DNA from 2 places in the Pseudomonas bubulae genome. Region 2 is predicted to be linked to the other one. Evidence: predicted binding sites of a transcription regulator. Region 2 holds the regulator's gene; the other holds the start of a gene.
The links. Region 2 encodes sigma-54, which starts transcription at its own class of promoters, with help from an activator protein. Its sites were predicted from a motif close to ANTGGCATNNANNTTGCTNT; they were not measured.

Region 1 (9,160 bases), 760 kb from region 2:
CGCTTTGGACACTATTAGTCAGTTGCGTAAGGCGCTGGTTATTCCGACTGACAAAGATCCTGATGCCCAGAAAACTCAGCGGGATGTAATCAACTCCGCGATTGGCAACCTGAAAAACGCCAGTGCCGGCGTTGACAGCGCCCGCGGCTCGATTGGTGCGCGCCTGAAGGCGGTGGATATTCAGGCGGATGAAAATATCAGCCTGGGCCTGGCCAACGATTCCACCACGGCGGCGATCGGCAACACCGATATGGCGGGGGCGTCCATCGAACTGGCGTTCCAGAAAGCCATGCTCGAAGCCTCGCAACTGGCGTTCGTGAAAATCTCCCAGCTGAGCCTGTTCAACCAGCTCTAAACAGCGGTGCAGGGGGGTGATGTGGGAGCGGGCTTGCCCGCGATGCAGGCGACACGGTATGCCGGTAATACCGTGTTGCTGCCATCGCGAGCAAGCCCGCTCCCACAAAATCGCCTTTATGGCTGTAATGTTTTGTATAAAACCGCACAAAATAGCGTGACCTATGAGTCATAACGCGCATCTTCACTGTATCGTGTGAAACGTACGGGCGGGTGCCGGGCCTTTTTCGGGCTGTTTTGTTTATTTTTACGCACCCACACAAGCCCTTTTATTGTCAGCGCCCCTCGATTATGTGAGCGGGTGATCTCCAGCTATTTAGTATTGGGAAGCCACAATGATTGGCATTAAAAGCATCGCCAGTTACGTGCCAGCAAGCGGTGTAGACAACTACGCGCAGGGCGCGAAGTTCTCCAAAGACGAAGAATTCATTCTGGGCAAGATCGGTTCGGCGTTTCTGCCGCGCAAAGACGCTGACCAGGAAACCTCCGACCTGTGTGTTGAGGCAGTCAACGCACTGTTTATCAACAATCCTCAGCTTAAACGCGAATCCATCGACGCGTTGATCGTTGTCACCCAGAACGGCGACGCTGAAGGCCTGCCGCACACCGCGGCCATTGTCCAGGACAAGCTCGGTCTGCCGACCCACGTTGCCGCCTTTGATATCTCCCTGGGCTGCTCGGGTTATGTCTACGGTATCTACGCGATGAAAGGCTTTATGGAAGCCGCGGGCCTGAAGAACGGTCTGCTGGTGACGGCCGACCCGTACTCGAAAATCGTTGACCCGGAAGACCGCAACACCACCATGCTCTTTGGTGACGCCGCCACCGCTACCTGGATGGGCGAAGACGCTCCCTGGCAGCTGGGCAAGGCCAAGTTCGGCACCGACGGTTCGGGTGCGCCGCATCTGAAAGTCAGTGATGGTGTGTTCTTTATGAATGGCCGCCAGGTGTTCAACTTCGCGCTGCTCAAAGTGCCTGCGCACTTGAACGAGTTGCTGGAAGAGTCCGAGCTGACCTCCAAGGACATCGACGCGTTCTGCATCCACCAGGGCAGTGCGGCCATCGTTGACGCCGTGGCCCGTCGCTTTGAAGGCGAGCCGGAGAAATTTATCAAGGATATGGTCGAGACCGGCAACACCGTGTCGTCGAGCATTCCGCTGCTGCTGGAAAAACACGTGATGGATGCCACCTGGAAGCGGGTGGCGCTGAGCGGTTTTGGCGTGGGCCTGTCGTGGGGCTCGGCGATTATCTATCGCCCGTAAGCATTACGTTGAAACACAAAACGCCCGTGGCCCTAAAGCCATGGGCGTTTTGCTTTCTGGCAGGGCTGATTGAAACTGTGGGAGCGGGCTTGCTCGCGATGGCATCACCCTGGTTTGCCTGAAGCACCGCGCCGCCCGAATCGCGAGCAAGCCCGCTCCCACACTGGGGGGTGCCCGGCAACTCATCGCCCCGCTAACCCCCTGAATTACAAGGCATGGCCCCCTTGCCTGCAAAAAAAATCAAAATAAACCTCAAGCAACCTGCGTTTACGACGATAACCATTACGAAGGTTCTCTAGGCCACACCCGGCGGTTGCCAGGGCCGGAAGCCGCAGTATTCATCTAATGAGGATTTCGTCATGGGTTTATCAGTTAACACAAACGCAACGTCGTCGATTGTTCAGAACAACTTGAACAAGGCTGCCACCAACTTGAGCACCTCGATGACTCGTTTGTCTTCCGGTCTGAAAATCAACAGCGCCAAAGACGACGCGGCTGGCATGCAAATCGCTAACCGTCTGACAAGCCAGATGAAAGGCCTCACCGTTGCCGTGAAGAACGCCAATGACGGCATCTCCATGGCTCAGACTGCTGAAGGCGCGATGCAGGAATCGACCAACATTCTGCAGCGTATGCGTGAACTGGCCCTGCAATCGGCGAACGGCTCGAACAGCGATGAAGACCGCAAATCCCTTAACCAGGAATTCACTGCCCTGAAGGGTGAAATCAACCGTATCTCCAGCACTACCACCTTCGGTGGCAAAAACCTGCTGGACGGTACGATGCAGAACGCCAAGTTCCAGGTCGGCGCTAACGCCAACGAAACCATCTCCTTCGGCGTGGGTGACCTGAGCTCGGCAGGTCTTAAAGGCCAGTACAGCACTGCTTCGGTGGCGGGTGAGAACCTGGCGGGTATGGCTGCTTCGGTTACGGGCGGTGCCAAGAACGGTGGCGAAACTGCAGTGACGGGTGCGGTACCAGCTCCTGCATACACGACAACTGGCACTGAAAAGCTCAATATCAACGGTCGAGATATAACTGTTGCTGCTGGTTTGGCCACCGTTGCTACCCAAGCGACTGCCATCCAGACTGAGTTGGATAAAGATCCAACTAATACAATTGACGCCACTGTATCTGCTGGTGGTGCTCTCGTCCTGACGAATACCCATGGTGGGGTTGCCATTGCCGGTGCTGATGCGGATAAGTTTGGCCTTACTGCTGGTACTACCAATACGGTCACTACTGGCGCATCGAAGTTGGCTGCGGGCGAAATCACTGTCAATGGCAAGGCAGTAACCCTGGGCGCCACTGGTAAAGACACCGTTCAGGATGTCCTCGATCAGCTTAATGCTCTGCCCGACGTAGGCTCTGCAACAATCGACAAAAATGGCCGTATCTCGCTGACCTCTGCGGATGGCAAAGCGCTGACTTTGGCAGACGGCAACAAGGCTAACGGCGGCCCTGGTTCGCTTGCTGCACTGGGGCTGACCAGTGGTACTACTAACGTAAAAACCGTTTCAGATACCTCGCTGAAAATTGGCGCAACTGAAATCAAGATCGCCAAAGGCAGCGACATTGACTCTGTGATCTCGTCGATCAACAGCGCTAGTGCAGGTGCAACAGCTACCAAAACTGAAGATGGCAAAATCTCTCTGTCCGCCAACAAAGACATAGTTATCAGCGCTGGCAGTACTGGTACCTTGGCTGATCTGGGGCTGGAAGCTGGCACCACTAGCGCAGTGACCTCACAAACTACCGTCGATCAGTTGGATATTCTGGATGCTACTGCGTCCCAGAATACCGTTCAGGCGCTTGACGCTGCGATTCAGCAGATCGACAGCCAGCGTTCCTCACTGGGTGCGGTGCAAAACCGTTTCGACAGCACTGTTTCTAACTTGAACAGCATCAATGAAAACGCCTCCGCTGCGCGTGGCCGTGTGCAGGATGCTGACTTCGCTTCGGAAACCGCTGAATTGACCAAGCAACAAACCCTGCAGCAGGCCTCCACAGCGATCCTGTCCCAGGCCAACCAGTTGCCTTCCGCAGTTATGAAACTGCTTCAGTAATAACGGCAACGGTTTGAAAACAGAAGGGCGCGTTTACGCGCCCTTCTGTGTTTTAGGCTTTTGGTGAATACCAATGCCCGAGGTGGCATGAATTTTGTTGCTGTCTACTGGATAGGTGTAGTTAGCCAATAAAACGGCAGGCAGTAAAAGGAGAATAAAGATGGCCAGTTCAACGGTAAGCGGTGTCGGCTCGGGTATTGATACCCAGTCCATTGTGAAGGCGTTGGTCGCTGCGGAAAAAGCGCCCAAGCAGACGCAAATTACTACCCAGCAAACGCAAACGACAACGCAACTGTCGGCACTGGGTACGGTAAAGGGCGCTCTTGATTCTTATCGTGCGGCCATCGACAAACTTAAGGATCCTTCCAGCTTCAGCGGCTTGGCAGGTACAACTTCAGACGATAAAAAAAGCAAGGTCACCATTGATGCCACGGCGTCAACCGGAACTTACAGTCTAGTAGTCGAGCAGTTGGCCACTGCGTCGAAGGTCAGTAGTCCGGTGTACGAGAAGGGTGCTTCAGCAGTGGTTAATAGCGGCACCGAGGCCACCACGTTGAAGATTTCTCAATCTGGTGTTGACTACAACGTGAGCATCGCCCCTGGTGCAACCATGAAGCAAGTGCGTGAATCTATTAACACGCAGTTGTCGGACAAGGGTATTAGTGCCAACGTATTGACCGATGCCAGTGGTTCCCGTCTGGTACTGACCTCGTCGAAGATGGGCAAGGATACCGAGATCACCATGGGTGGCGATTCGGAGTTGGCGAACGGATATACCTCGCTGGTTGAACCGCAAAACTCCATTTACACCATCGATGGTTTGAAGATGGAGTCCGCCAGTAACAAGGTTGACTCGGCCATCAGTGGTGTGACGATCGAGCTTCTGGCCGGGGACAAGGCGGCGACTACTATTACGGTTGCGGCCAGCTCCACGACGTTGAAAACCTCTGTGCAGGCTTTCGTCACGGCCTACAACGCATTGATGACGACCATCAATGCTCAAACCAAGGTCACGGCCACGGGGGACTCCTCAACCACTATGTCGGGCGCACTGACAGGCGATGCTTCCATGCGTCAGTTGGTGTCCAGCTTGCGTGGCGAGTTGCTCAATGGCGCGGCTTCGGAAACGACCATGGGGTTGTCGCAGATGGGGGTCAAGACGGATGCCAAAACGGGCCTGCTGACTCTGGATGATGCGGCGTGGAGCAAGGCAATCGCCAAACCCACGGGTGCGATGGATATCGCCAAGACTTTCACCGGTGATACGGGCCTGATAGCACGGATGACCAAAGCCACGGCTTCGTATGTGGGCTCAGCTGGCACCTTGACTCAGCGTACCGGCGATCTCAACAACAAGCTGACAGACCTGACGACGCAGCAGGCGGATCTGGATCGCCGTATGGAAACGCTGCAAACCACTCTCTCTGCCAAATACAACGCGATGGATACACTGGTTGCCCAGCTCAATGCCACAAGTTCCAGCGTCATGACTACTCTGAATTCGCTTAATAACCCTAAAACAACCTGATCGCACTGAGCCTCACCGCTAAAGCTTCCGGCAGCTCGGTCGATATAAAAATCAAGAACCAGTCATTTTTGCCTGACACCGTAATGAGGTAGAAACATGAACCCGATGCGCGCCCTTCGTCAGTATCAGAAGGTTAATTCCCACGCTCAAATTTCCGAAGCCAGCCCCCATCGTCTGATTCAGATGCTGATGGAAGGCGGCCTGGACCGTATGGCCCAGGCCAAGGGCGCGATGAGCCGTGGTGATATCCCGCAGAAGGCCATGCTGATTACCAAGGCCATCGATATCATCACCGGCCTGCGTCAGGGCCTGGATGAAGAAAAGACCGATGACAAGGCCGCGCTGGAGCAACTGGACAGCCTGTACGAGTACATGGCCGTGCGCCTGACCCTGGCCAATGCCAAGAACGACCCGGAAATCATCGATGAAGTGGCGCGCCTGCTGATCACTGTAAAAAGTGGTTGGGATGCCATCGCCCCGCAATAAGCCAGAGGAGTGCGTCATGAGCCAACTGCAACGTATTCAGGAAACCCGCGAAGCGCTGATTGATGCCCTGGCCGAGCGCAACTGGGATGCCATCGGCGAGCTGGATTCGGCCTGCCGGGTGTGTGTCGAGAATGTGCTGGACGAAGCGCCACTGGACGAGGCTGTTTTGCGCGAAAATCTGGAGGGGTTATTGGTGGTGTATCGCATGTTGCTGGAGGCGGCTACTGATGAGCGCCAGGCGGTCGTTGAGCAGATGGGGCAGATCAACCAAGCAAAAAATGCGTCAAAGGTTTACCATCTATTCGGTTAAGGCCTAAAGAATATGTGGTTAATTGCGTTTTAAACCGCCATAAATTTGACTCGGCACAGTTTTTTGACTTAACTAGCACGTTATTCTGTATTCAGTCGTCTTAGATATCCAACAGGGTTAGGACGTCTACATATGTCCTGCCATCCGGGGCATTGAGTTGACTAGGGAAGTTGCTATTGCATGTGGCGTGAAACCAAAATCCTGCTGATCGATGACGATAGCGTCCGCCGCCGTGATTTGGCGGTGATCCTGAATTTTCTTGGCGAAGAAAATCTGACCAGCCCCAGCCACGAATGGGAGCAGGCTGTCAGTGCCTTGCCGTCCAGTCGCGAAGTGCTTTGCGTGCTGGTCGGCACCGTGAGTACTGCCGGTGGCTTATCAGGACTGCTTAAGACACTGGCCGCGTGGGATGAGTTCCTGCCGATCATGCTTTTAGGTGAAGTTTCTTCTCTCGACCTGCCTGAAGACCAGCGCCGCCGGGTGTTGTCCAGCCTCGAAATGCCCCCCAGCTACAGCAAATTGCTTGATTCCCTGCACCGTGCCCAGGTCTATCGCGAGATGTATGACCAGGCCCGCGAGCGCGGCCGTCATCGTGAGCCCAACCTGTTCCGCAGCCTGGTCGGTACCAGCAGGGCGATCCAGCATGTGCGCCAGATGATGCAGCAAGTGGCCGATACCGATGCCAGCGTGCTGATCCTCGGCGAGTCCGGCACCGGCAAGGAAGTGGTGGCGCGCAATCTGCATTACCATTCCAAGCGTCGCGATGCGCCGTTTGTGCCGGTCAACTGTGGGGCGATTCCTGCCGAGCTGCTGGAAAGCGAGCTGTTTGGCCATGAGAAGGGCGCCTTTACCGGGGCCATCACCAGTCGTGCCGGGCGTTTTGAACTGGCCAATGGCGGCACGCTGTTCCTCGACGAAATCGGCGATATGCCGCTGCCGATGCAGGTCAAGCTGTTGCGTGTGTTGCAGGAACGTACATTTGAGCGTGTGGGCAGCAACAAGACCCAGTGTGCCGATGTGCGGATCATTGCCGCCACCCACAAAAACCTTGAAAGCATGATTGAAGTCGGCGCCTTCCGCGAAGACCTGTACTACCGCCTCAACGTATTCCCGATTGAAATGGCACCGCTGCGTGAGCGGGTCGAAGATATTCCGTTGCTGATGAACGAGCTGATTTCGCGCATGGAGCACGAAAAACGCGGTTCGATCCGCTTCAATTCCGCCGCCATCATGTCGTTGTGCCGTCATGCATGGCCGGGCAACGTTCGCGAGCTGGCCAACCTGGTGGAGCGCATGGCGATCATGCATCCGTACGGGGTGATTGGCGTTGTTGAGCTGCCGAAAAAATTCCGCTACGTGGATGACGAGGACGAGCAACTGGTCGACAGCCTGCGCAGCGATATGGAAGAGCGTGTGGCGATCAACAATGCCACAACGGACTTCGTGGCCAGCGCCAATGCGATGCTGCCGCCGGAAGGCCTGGACCTCAAGGACTACCTGGGCGGGCTGGAGCAGGGTTTGATCCAGCAGGCACTGGATGACGCCAACGGCATCGTTGCGCGGGCGGCAGAGCGTCTGCGGATTCGTCGTACCACCCTGGTGGAAAAAATGCGCAAGTACGGCATGAGCCGTCGCGAAGGTGAAGAGCAGGCGGATGATTGACGCGTGACTTTGTGGGAGCGGGCTTGCTCGCGATAGCATCACCGCGTTATTCCTGACACTGCGAGGCGCCCAAATCGCGAGCAAGCCCGCTCCCACATAAGTCGGGGCTTGCATAGCGGTTCGCTTGTGTTAGCTATTCAGGCACGGGTATTGCTTCGCTTGGTGTAACGGACCGTTTTATGACGGTCAGCCCAGCGAGTACGCCCCATGCCTCAAGCCGCCGTCCAGTTGTCCTCGGCCCCCGATCCCTACAGTCTGCTGGAAGCCCGCGTCTCGGAGCTGACCGGCGAGCTGGCAGTGGTCAGTGCGCAGCGCATGGCCGAGCTTGCAGAGAAAGAGCGGCTGGCCAATCGCTTGCAACACCTGCTCGATCTGCTCCCAGGCGGGATCATCGTGATTGATGATCGTGGTCACGTGCGCGAGGCCAACCCCGCAGCCTGCGAGCTGTTGGGCCTGCCGCTGGAAGGCGAGTTGTGGCGCCATGTGATTGCCCGCTGTTTTGCACCTCGGGAAGACGACGGCCACGAAGTATCGCTCAAGGACGGTCGGCGCCTGTCGATTGCCACCCGTTCGCTTGACCCTGAGCCCGGGCAACTGGTGTTGCTCAATGACCTGACAGAAACCCGGCGCCTGCAAGACCAGCTCGCCCGCCATGAGCGCCTGTCGTCTCTGGGGCGCATGGTTGCTTCCCTGGCCCACCAGATTCGTACGCCGCTGTCGGCGGCGCTGATCTACGCCAGTCATCTCACCGAGCAGGCGCTGCCGGTGGAAACCCAGCAGCGCTTCGCCGGGCGTCTCAAGGAGCGCCTGCACGAGCTGGAGCATCAGGTGCGCGACATGCTGGTATTTGCGCGTGGCGAACTGCCGCTTACGGACAGGGTCACCCCCAAAGTATTGATGCAGGCCCTGCAAGCCGCCGCGCAAACCCATGTGCAGGGTGTGGCGATCCGCTGGCAGTGCGATGCCTACACGGGGCAGTTGCTGTGCAATCGCGACACCCTGGTCGGCGCGCTGCTCAACCTGATCGAAAACGCCCTGCAAGCCGGTACGCCACAGGTGCGGCTCAAGGTGCATCTGTATCGCCGCGACAACAGTTTAAGGGTGTGTGTCAGCGACAACGGCAGTGGCATTGAGCCGCAAGTGCTGGCGCGCCTGGGCGAGCCGTTTTTCACCACCAAGGCCACTGGTACAGGTCTGGGCCTCGCGGTGGTCAATGCCGTGGTGCGTGCGCACCAGGGGCAATTGCAATTACGTTCGCGGCTGGGGCGTGGCACCTGTGCCTTGCTCAGCTTGCCGCTGATTCCCGTTGTAGCGGAGGCAAACTGATGGTGATGCGAATTAACGTGCTGTTGGTCGAGGACGACCATGCGTTGCGTGAGGCCCTGGCAGACACACTGTTGCTGGCAGGTCACGGTTTTCGCGCCGTCTGTTCGGGGGAAGAAGCCCTGGCTGCGGTGATGCTGGAGCCGTTCAGCCTGGTGATCAGTGACGT
Region 2 (9,160 bases):
TGCGGACTTTGTCCGCGAGCACGCCCACGGGGTAACCCGGGCGCGGGGTGGCGAAGGTGCCGCCCGTGAATTCTGCGAGCTGATTCTGCGTGCCCAGGGCAGCCTGGACGCAGCCCACGCCGCCTACCTATAGAGCTTTCTATGCTGAGCAAAAAGATTCGCCAAATAGTGCTGTTTACAGTGATTGCCTCGCTGTTTGCAGCTGCTGGCTACTGGAATATCAGGCCGGAACGTTTTCTCAATGCCCCTACCCTGGCGGTGGATGAAAACGCTATCGACTACTACGCCACCAATGCACACAGCCGTCAGTTTTTACCTGACGGCAAGCTGCAGTACGACATGACGTCCGAGAAGCTTGAACATTTGAAGGCTTCCGAGGTCACTCAGATGACCCAACCGAAAATGCAGCTCTACCGCGGCACGGCCTACCCGTGGCACGTGCAGAGCGAGCGCGGTGAAGTCAACCCGGATGGCACCGAGGTCGAGCTTATCGATTCGGTGCGCATCGCGCGCACTGACGAAAAAAACCGCACCACCATTATTACCAGTACCCGTATGACTGTATTCCCCCAGAAGGAATATGCGCAGACCGAGCGAGACGTTAGAATCGACGGCGCTGGCGGCGTAACCACTGGCAAGGGCATGAAAGCATATTTGAAAGACGGCAGGATGGACCTGCTGTCCAACGTAAGAGGACAGTATGAGTCTCGTTAAAACCCTCCCTTTATTGCTCAGCCTGAGCGCAGCACTGGGAAGCGTGAGCGCCTGGGCTCTGCCGAACGACACCGAACAACCTATTCGCATCCAGGCCAACGAGGCACAACTGGATGACAAGCAAGGTATTGCCACCTACAAGGGCGATGTCATCATCACCCAGGGCTCGATGAAAATCACCGGCAACACCGTCACCATCACCCGTAATGCTGCGGGCGAAATCGACGTGGTGACATCCGTCGGCAACCTGGCCTACTTCGAGCAACTGCAAAAAGCCACTGACCCCAAACCGGTACAGGCTTATGCCGTCACCATTCAATACCATGCACCACAAAACCGCATCGTACTGATTGACAAGGCCAAAGTGATTAACGACGGCAATACCACCGAGGGCGAGAAAATCGTCTACGACACGGTAAAACAAATTGCCAGTGCCGGTCGCGCCAATGGCGCCAATGTCACCGCACCTCGCCCGCGCATCGACATGGTGATCCAGCCCAAGAAGAAAACCGACCAGCAGAAGGCCCAGTAATGGCAACTCTGAAAGCCCAGCATCTGGCCAAAAGCTACAAGAGCCGTCAGGTAGTACGTGATGTCAGCCTGTCGATCGACAGCGGGCAAATCGTGGGCCTGCTCGGCCCCAACGGCGCGGGCAAAACCACCTGTTTCTACATGATTGTCGGCCTGGTGCACGCCGATCAGGGTCGCGTACTGATCGATGACCTGGACGTCAGCCACGAGCCCATGCATGGTCGCGCACGCGCCGGTATCGGTTACTTGCCACAGGAAGCCTCGATCTTTCGCAAGCTGTCGGTGGCCGACAACATCATGGCAATCCTCGAAACCCGCAAGGAGCTCGACAAGACCGGTCGTCGCAAGGAGCTGGAAAGCCTGCTGCAGGAATTCCATATCAACCATATTCGCGACAACCTGGGCATGAGCCTGTCGGGCGGTGAGCGCCGTCGGGTAGAAATTGCCCGCGCACTGGCCACGGCACCCAAGTTCATCCTGCTCGACGAACCCTTTGCCGGTGTCGATCCGATCTCGGTGGGCGACATCAAACAAATCATCTACCACCTCAAAGCCAAGGGCATTGGCGTGCTGATCACCGACCACAATGTCCGTGAAACCCTCGATATCTGCGAAACGGCCTATATCGTCAATGACGGTCAATTGATCGCTGAAGGCGATGCTGAAACGATTCTGGCCAACAAGTTGGTGCGGGAAGTTTACCTGGGTCACGAGTTCCGCCTGTAAGCCCGGACACATCATGGGCAGCCAGGGCATCCGGGCAGTAAAAATGCGCCAGCATTTTATTGCCCGAATATTCAACGGGGTGCTCTCGATCAGTTCACCACCCGCAAACTAATTTAGACCGCCCCCTAGGCAAACGCACCGGTTTCAGGCATATAATTTGCTTATGTTTGGCGCTCACGCGCCCTGTAGTGGATGGCGCCATGTGCGCCGGCGAATAAGGTGTTAAGCCCCTGCCATGAAACCATCGCTAGTCCTGAGAATGGGCCAGCAGCTGACAATGACACCTCAGCTGCAACAGGCCATCCGCCTGCTCCAATTGTCGACCCTCGATCTGCAACAGGAAATCCAGGAAGCCCTGGAGTCCAACCCCATGCTCGAGCGCCAGGAAGAAGGCGACGACTTCGACAATGCAGACCCCCTTGCCGATAACATTGAGCAAAAGCCCAATCCCGACGTTCAAGAGCCCACCTACCAGGAAACTGCCCAGACCGTAGACAATCTGGAAGACGGTGACTGGGGTGAGCGCATTCCCAACGAACTGCCCGTGGACACTGCCTGGGAAGACATCTACCAGACCAGCGCCAGCAGCCTGCCAAGCAACGACGATGACGAGTGGGACTTCACCACCCGCACCTCGACCGGTGAAAGCCTGCAAAGCCACCTGCTGTGGCAATTGAACCTGGCTCCGATGTCCGACACCGACCGTCTGATCGGCGTAACCCTGATCGACTGCATCAACAACCAGGGCTACCTGGACGAAACCCTCGAAGAAATCCTCGAAGCCTTTGATCCGGAACTGGACATTGAACTCGATGAAATCGAAGCCGTCCTGCATCGCATCCAGCAATTCGAACCGGCTGGCATTGGCGCGCGCAACCTGGGCGAATGCCTGCTCCTGCAATTGCGCCAACTGCCTGCCAAGACCCCCTGGCTGAGCGAGGCCAAGCGCCTGGTCACCGACTACATCGACCTGCTGGGCGCACGCGACTACAGCCAGCTGATGCGCCGCATGAAGCTCAAAGAGGACGAACTGCGCCAGGTCATTGAACTGGTACAGAGCCTCAACCCGCGCCCGGGTTCGCAAATCGAATCCAGCGAAGCCGAATACGTCGTACCTGACGTGATCGTGCGCAAGGACAACGAGCGCTGGCTGGTCGAGCTTAACCAGGAGTCCGTACCGCGCCTGCGGGTGAACGCGCAATACGCCGGTTTCGTACGCAGAGCCGATACCAGCGCCGACAACACCTTTATGCGCAACCAGCTGCAGGAAGCACGCTGGTTTATCAAAAGCCTGCAAAGCCGCAACGAAACCCTGATGAAAGTGGCGACCCAGATCGTCGAGCACCAACGCGGATTTCTCGAGCATGGCGATGAAGCCATGAAACCCCTGGTACTGCACGATATCGCCGAAGCGGTGGGCATGCACGAATCCACCATTTCCCGGGTTACCACACAAAAATTCATGCATACCCCACGGGGTATTTATGAACTTAAATACTTTTTCTCCAGCCACGTCAGCACCTCTGAAGGCGGCGAATGCTCCTCCACCGCGATCCGTGCCATCATCAAAAAACTGGTTGCAGCGGAAAATCAGAAAAAGCCGTTGAGTGACAGCAAGATCGCTGGTTTACTGGAGGCACAAGGTATTCAGGTAGCCCGTCGCACCGTCGCCAAGTACCGCGAATCCCTCGGGATAGCGCCTTCGAGCGAACGCAAGCGTTTGATGTAAGCCACGGACCCCGGCGTTTCAGTGGCAGGCTGCTCGGCCTGCCGCTTTATGCAATGGCATCAAAGGAGAAACTGTATGCAAGTCAACATCAGTGGACACCAACTGGAAGTCACCGAACCGCTACGCGCATACATCGGCGAAAAACTCGACCGACTGGAGCGTCACTTCGACAAGATTACCAACGTACAGGTAACGATGGCGGTCGAAAAACTGAAACAGAAAATCGAGGCCACCTTGCACATCCATGGAGGAGAAGTCGTTGCCAACGCCGAGCATGACGATATGTATGCCGCCATCGATCTGCTCACTGACAAGCTTGATCGCCAACTGAAAAAGCATAAGGAAAAGACCCAAAGCCTGCTCCAGGGCGCGACCGGTCGTTAATACTCCCTACCCATGATCCGACTTGAAAGTATCCTGACCCCCGGCCGTTCCCTGGTGAACGCGCCGGGCGGCAGTAAAAAGCGTGCACTCGAACATATTGCCAACCTGATCAGCCGCGAAGTGCCTGGTCTCGAAATGCAGGATGTTTTCGAGAGCCTTATTGCCCGTGAAAAACTGGGTTCCACCGGTTTTGGCAACGGCATCGCCATACCCCATTGCCGCCTCAAGGGCTGCGAGTCGCCTGTAAGCGCCTTGCTGCACCTCGACGCCCCCATAGATTTCGACGCCATCGATGGCGCGCCGGTCGACCTACTTTTCGTTTTGCTGGTGCCAGAAGCGGCAACCGATGCACACCTGGAACTGCTCCGGCAGATTGCCAGCATGCTCGATCGCAAAGACGTGCGCGAAAGACTGCGCAACGCACCTAGCAACGAAGCGTTGTATCAGGTTGTTCTGGACGTACAGAACGGTCATTAATCATGCGCTTAGTCATAGTCAGCGGACGCTCCGGCTCCGGTAAAAGCACTGCCCTCGCCGTCCTTGAAGACAACGGTTTCTATTGCATCGACAACCTGCCAGCCGGCTTGCTGCCGGAACTGGCCGAACGCGCGTTGATTCACACTGAACTGGCCCAGCCACTGGTGGCCGTTTCGATCGATGCGCGCAACCTGCCGAGTCATTTGTCACGTTTTCCGCAGTTGCTTGAAGAGGTGCGTAACCGGCATATCCAGTGCGACGTGCTGTACCTGGATGCCGACGAAGAAACCTTGCTCAAGCGCTTCTCGGAAACCCGCAGGCGCCACCCGCTCAGCAGCGCGAGCCGCTCCCTTGCCGAAGCCATTCGCGATGAAACCCAGCTTTTGGGCCCCATTGCCGACCTCGCTGACCTGACCATCAACACCACCAATCTGAATCTGTATCAGTTACGTGACACCATCAAGCTGCGTCTGCTGAACAAGCCAGAGCCAGGCACCGCCTTTTTGGTGGAGTCGTTCGGTTTCAAGCGCGGTATGCCGGTGGATGCCGACCTGGTGTTTGACGTGCGTTGCCTGCCCAACCCGTACTGGAAACCCGAGCTGCGCGAGCAGTCAGGGCTGGACCAGCCGGTAGCCGATTATCTGGCGGCGCAACCTGATGTCGAAGAGATGTTCCAGGACATCTCCAGCTACCTGCTTAAATGGCTACCGCGCTTTGCAGCCAGCAACCGCGCCTATGTGACAATCGGAATCGGCTGCACGGGCGGGCATCACCGCTCCGTGTACCTGACCGAACGCCTGGGCAAATGCCTGCAAGAAACTCTGAAGAACGTCCAGGTTCGCCACCGCGACCTTACTTGAAGGATCTACCCCGCGATGCCTGCAGTGGAAATTGAAATCATCAACAAACTGGGCTTGCACGCCCGTGCATCGGCAAAGTTTGTCGGCATCGCAGGGCAGTTCCCATGTCAGATCCAGGCGGGTCGCACCCCTGAGTCGATGGTCGACGGCAAAAGCATCATGGCCATGATGATGCTGGCCGCCGGCAAGGGCACAACCATCCACATCAAGACCGAAGGTGAGAAGGATCAGGAAGCGCTGGACGCACTGGTTGCCCTGATCAATAACTACTTTGATGAAGGCGAATAAGCCTGAAGCCTTTTCGACGCAGCGGCAGGGAAACTGCCGCTGTGGGAGCGAGCCTGCTCGCGAAGGTCGTTCGCGAGCAGGCTCGCTCCCACGGCAGGAATTGATCGACTAAAGAGTATCTGCAGAGATCGATTCAACCAAGCGCCGTATCCATCACCATCATCAAACAAAAGCCGACACACAGCCCCAGGCTCGCCAGCTTTTCGTGGCCATTGCGCCGCGACTCGGGGATGACTTCCTGGGTGACCACCAGCAGCATCGCCCCGGCCGCCAATGCCAGACCCAACGGCAACAGCACCTCGGCCAAGTTGACCAGCCAGGCACAGAGCACCGCAAAGACCGGTTCAACCAGACCTGATGCAGCACCAATCAGGAACGCCTTGACCCGCGACATGCCCGCCCCTGCCAATACAAGGGCAATCACCAGGCCTTCCGGCACATCCTGCAACGCAATGCCCATCGCCAGGCTATCGGCATCCGGCATGCCGCCACCCGCCGACACCCCGACCGCCATGCCTTCAGGAATGTTGTGCGCCACAATGGCAATCACAAACAACCAGATGCGCGGCGCGATGACCGGCTCACCGGGGCGACTGACAAATACCTCCGGCCCGGCGCCCGAGACCTTGCGATCCACCAGAAACAGGCAGAATGCGCCCAGCAGGATCCCTGCACTTATAAGCCCGCTGGCGGGCCAGGGTGACAACCCCAGGCTTTGCGCTGCCGCAATGCCCGGCACAATCAGCGAAAAGGCCGTGGCCGCCAGCATCACACCGGCCCCAAAGCCCAGCAGAGTGTCACTGACCGCCACCGGCATTTTTCGAATAACCAGGACAGGCACGGCGCCTAACGCCGTGCCCAGTGCACACAACGCACCGCCCTGCAGCGCCCGCAGCAGCCGGGGCTCCAGATCCAGCCAGACCAGCCCCTTGGCAACCAACAGGGCCGTACCCGCCAACAGCAAAAGCGTACCGAAGGCATAGCGAAACATTCGAACGCCACCGACCGCTAAAATTTGCGTGCCCATAATCCGCCTGAATCCTTTCGTTGCGCTTAGCCAATCGCCGCTTGATAGCGTCGCGCCACTTCCGGCCAGTTGATCACGTTGTAAAACGCGTTGATATATTCCGGGCGGCGGTTTTGATAGCGCAGGTAATACGCGTGCTCCCACACATCAAGCCCCAGGATCGGCGTATTGCCGTTCATCAGCGGGCTGTCCTGGTTGCCGCTGCTTTCGATTACCAGCGTTTTTTGCGGGGTCACGCTCAACCATGCCCAGCCACTGCCAAAACGCGTCAGCGCGGCTTTGGTAAAGTTTTCCTTGAACACCTCCAGACCACCCAACTGCTCGTCAATCGCCTTGGCCAGCGCACCTTCGGGCTTACCCCCGCCTTTAGGGCTCATGACTTCCCAGAACAACGAGTGGTTGGCATGCCCGCCACCCTGGTTGATCACTGCAGCGCGCAGCTTTTCGGGCAACTGATGAACACTGGCCACCAGTTTTTCCACCGGCCACTTGGCCCATTCGGTGCCCTCTACGGCCGCATTGAGGTTGTTGATGTAGGTCTGGTGATGCTTGGTGTAGTGAATTTCCATGGTTTGCGCATCAATATGCGGTTCAAGCGCGTCATAGGCATAAGGCAATGCAGGCAAGGTGTAAGTCATTTCAATGTGCTCCTAAGTGATGGCCGCTAACTGTCGAGAACTCATGGCTGCTCTGAGCCACATTGCTTTTGAGCAACAGGTTGGAACGCGGGTACTCGCCGTACTCACTGATAAAATTCAAAAGCTCTACGTAGGTCTTGCTGCTCTGACGCAGCGCCGCTTCACGCAATGCTGTCGGCAGGCGCGCGTTCTGCATGGTTTGCAACAATCGCTGATGAATCGCACAGAGGTACTCCACGCTCTCCTCCGGTTGATTGAGGCGCAAATGCAGATCCGCCAGGTTGTGGTGTGAAATGACGCAGGCGGCCACTGCTTCGTCGGCATCACTCCAGCGCTCGAACAGCACCTGGGCCAGGGCCAGCGCCTGCAGATAATGCTCGCGGGCATCGACCAGTTCGCCTTCGGCGAAACAGCGGTTGGCTCTTTCGATCGTGCGTTTCCAGTGATCCATGTGAACCTCCAAAGCAGTGTCGATGGATTAAACGCCGCCGGCGGTGAGTTTCTCGGGGTCGAGAAGGACCTCAAGCTGGCTGCGTGACAAATCCGTGTATTCAAGTGCCACATCGATTACCGGGCGCCCTTGCTGGTAAGCGGTCTTGGCAATTTCGGCGGCTTTTTGATAACCGATGATCGGGTTCAGTGCCGTTACCAGGATCGGATTGCGCGACAGCGCCTCCTTGAGCTTGGCTTCATTGACCTTGAAGCTGGCTATGGCCTTGTCAGCCAACAGGCGGCTTGAGTTGGCCATGAGTTCGATGCTGCTCAACAGGTTGTGCGCAATCACCGGCAGCATGACGTTCAGTTCGAAATTGCCGGACTGACCTGCCACGGTGATCGCCGCGTCGTTGCCGATGACCTGGGCCGCGACCATCGCCGTGGCTTCCGGAATCACCGGATTGACCTTGCCCGGCATGATCGACGAGCCCGGCTGTAACGCCTCAAGTTCGATTTCGCCCAGACCGGCCAGGGGGCCGGAGTTCATCCAGCGCAGGTCGTTGGCGATTTTCATCAGTGACACTGCCGTGGCCTTCAACTGACCAGAAACAGCCACTGCGGTGTCTTGCGAACCAATCAAGGCAAACAGGTCCTTGCCCGGCGTGAAGGCCACCCCGGTCAGCTCGCTGAGTTGCTGACTGAATAACGCAGCAAACTGCGGGTGGGCGTTAATCCCGGTGCCCACCGCGGTACCGCCCTGGGCCAGGGCTTGCAGAGCTGGCTGCAGGTTATGCAAATGCTCGATATTGGCCTTGAGCTGCTGCGCCCAGCCATTGAGCACCTGGCTCATGCGTACCGGCATCGCGTCCATCAAGTGGGTGCGCCCGGTTTTGACGTAGGCGTGAACCTCGATCGCCTTGCGCTCGATAACCTGCACCAGATGGCTCAGCGCCGGCAGCAACTGCTCGTGCAGGCCCAGTGCAGCGCTGACATGGATGGTGGTCGGGATAATGTCGTTGCTGCTTTGCCCGCAGTTGACGTGATCGTTGGGGTTCACCGGCTCGCCCAGCAGCCGCGTGGCCAGGGTTGCAATCACTTCGTTGGCATTCATGTTGGAGCTGGTGCCCGAACCGGTCTGGAAAATATCCACCGGGAAGTGCTCCATGAAATCACCGGTCAACAGGATCTGGGTGGCCTCGACAATCGCCTCGCCCTGGGCCGCGCTGATCTGCTTGAGTTCAACGTTGGCCAGGGCCGCTGCGCCCTTGGCCAGGATCAGGGCGCGAATGAATTGCGCAGGCATGCGTTGATGGCTGATGGGGAAATTGTCGACTGCACGCTGGGTTTGCGC

Region 1: the regulator sigma-54 is predicted to act here: its motif matches at 3,764-3,783, upstream of fliD (flagellar filament capping protein FliD).

What each region holds. Positions count from the first base shown of each region.
Region 1 covers NZ_CP146077.1:4,053,384-4,062,543, reverse strand. Annotated here, with positions in the region: gene V6L81_RS18690 (flagellar hook-associated protein 3) at 1-355, shown strand, start outside; gene V6L81_RS18685 (ketoacyl-ACP synthase III) at 690-1,616, shown strand; gene V6L81_RS18680 (flagellin) at 1,976-3,682, shown strand; gene fliD (flagellar filament capping protein FliD) at 3,843-5,210, shown strand; gene fliS (flagellar export chaperone FliS) at 5,307-5,696, shown strand; gene V6L81_RS18665 (flagellar protein FliT) at 5,713-6,006, shown strand; gene V6L81_RS18660 (sigma-54 dependent transcriptional regulator) at 6,187-7,668, shown strand; gene V6L81_RS18655 (PAS domain-containing sensor histidine kinase) at 7,876-8,994, shown strand; gene V6L81_RS18650 (sigma-54 dependent transcriptional regulator) at 9,000-9,160, shown strand, end outside.
Region 2 covers NZ_CP146077.1:4,810,226-4,819,385, forward strand. Annotated here, with positions in the region: gene V6L81_RS22180 (HAD family hydrolase) at 1-133, shown strand, start outside; gene lptC (LPS export ABC transporter periplasmic protein LptC) at 142-714, shown strand; gene lptA (lipopolysaccharide transport periplasmic protein LptA) at 701-1,246, shown strand; gene lptB (LPS export ABC transporter ATP-binding protein) at 1,246-1,971, shown strand; gene V6L81_RS22200 (RNA polymerase factor sigma-54) at 2,207-3,700, shown strand; gene hpf (ribosome hibernation-promoting factor, HPF/YfiA family) at 3,776-4,084, shown strand; gene ptsN (PTS IIA-like nitrogen regulatory protein PtsN) at 4,097-4,561, shown strand; gene rapZ (RNase adapter RapZ) at 4,564-5,421, shown strand; gene V6L81_RS22220 (HPr family phosphocarrier protein) at 5,437-5,709, shown strand; gene V6L81_RS22225 (ZIP family metal transporter) at 5,843-6,736, opposite strand; gene V6L81_RS22230 (superoxide dismutase) at 6,763-7,374, opposite strand; gene V6L81_RS22235 (hypothetical protein) at 7,376-7,825, opposite strand; gene V6L81_RS22240 (aspartate ammonia-lyase) at 7,853-9,160, opposite strand, start outside.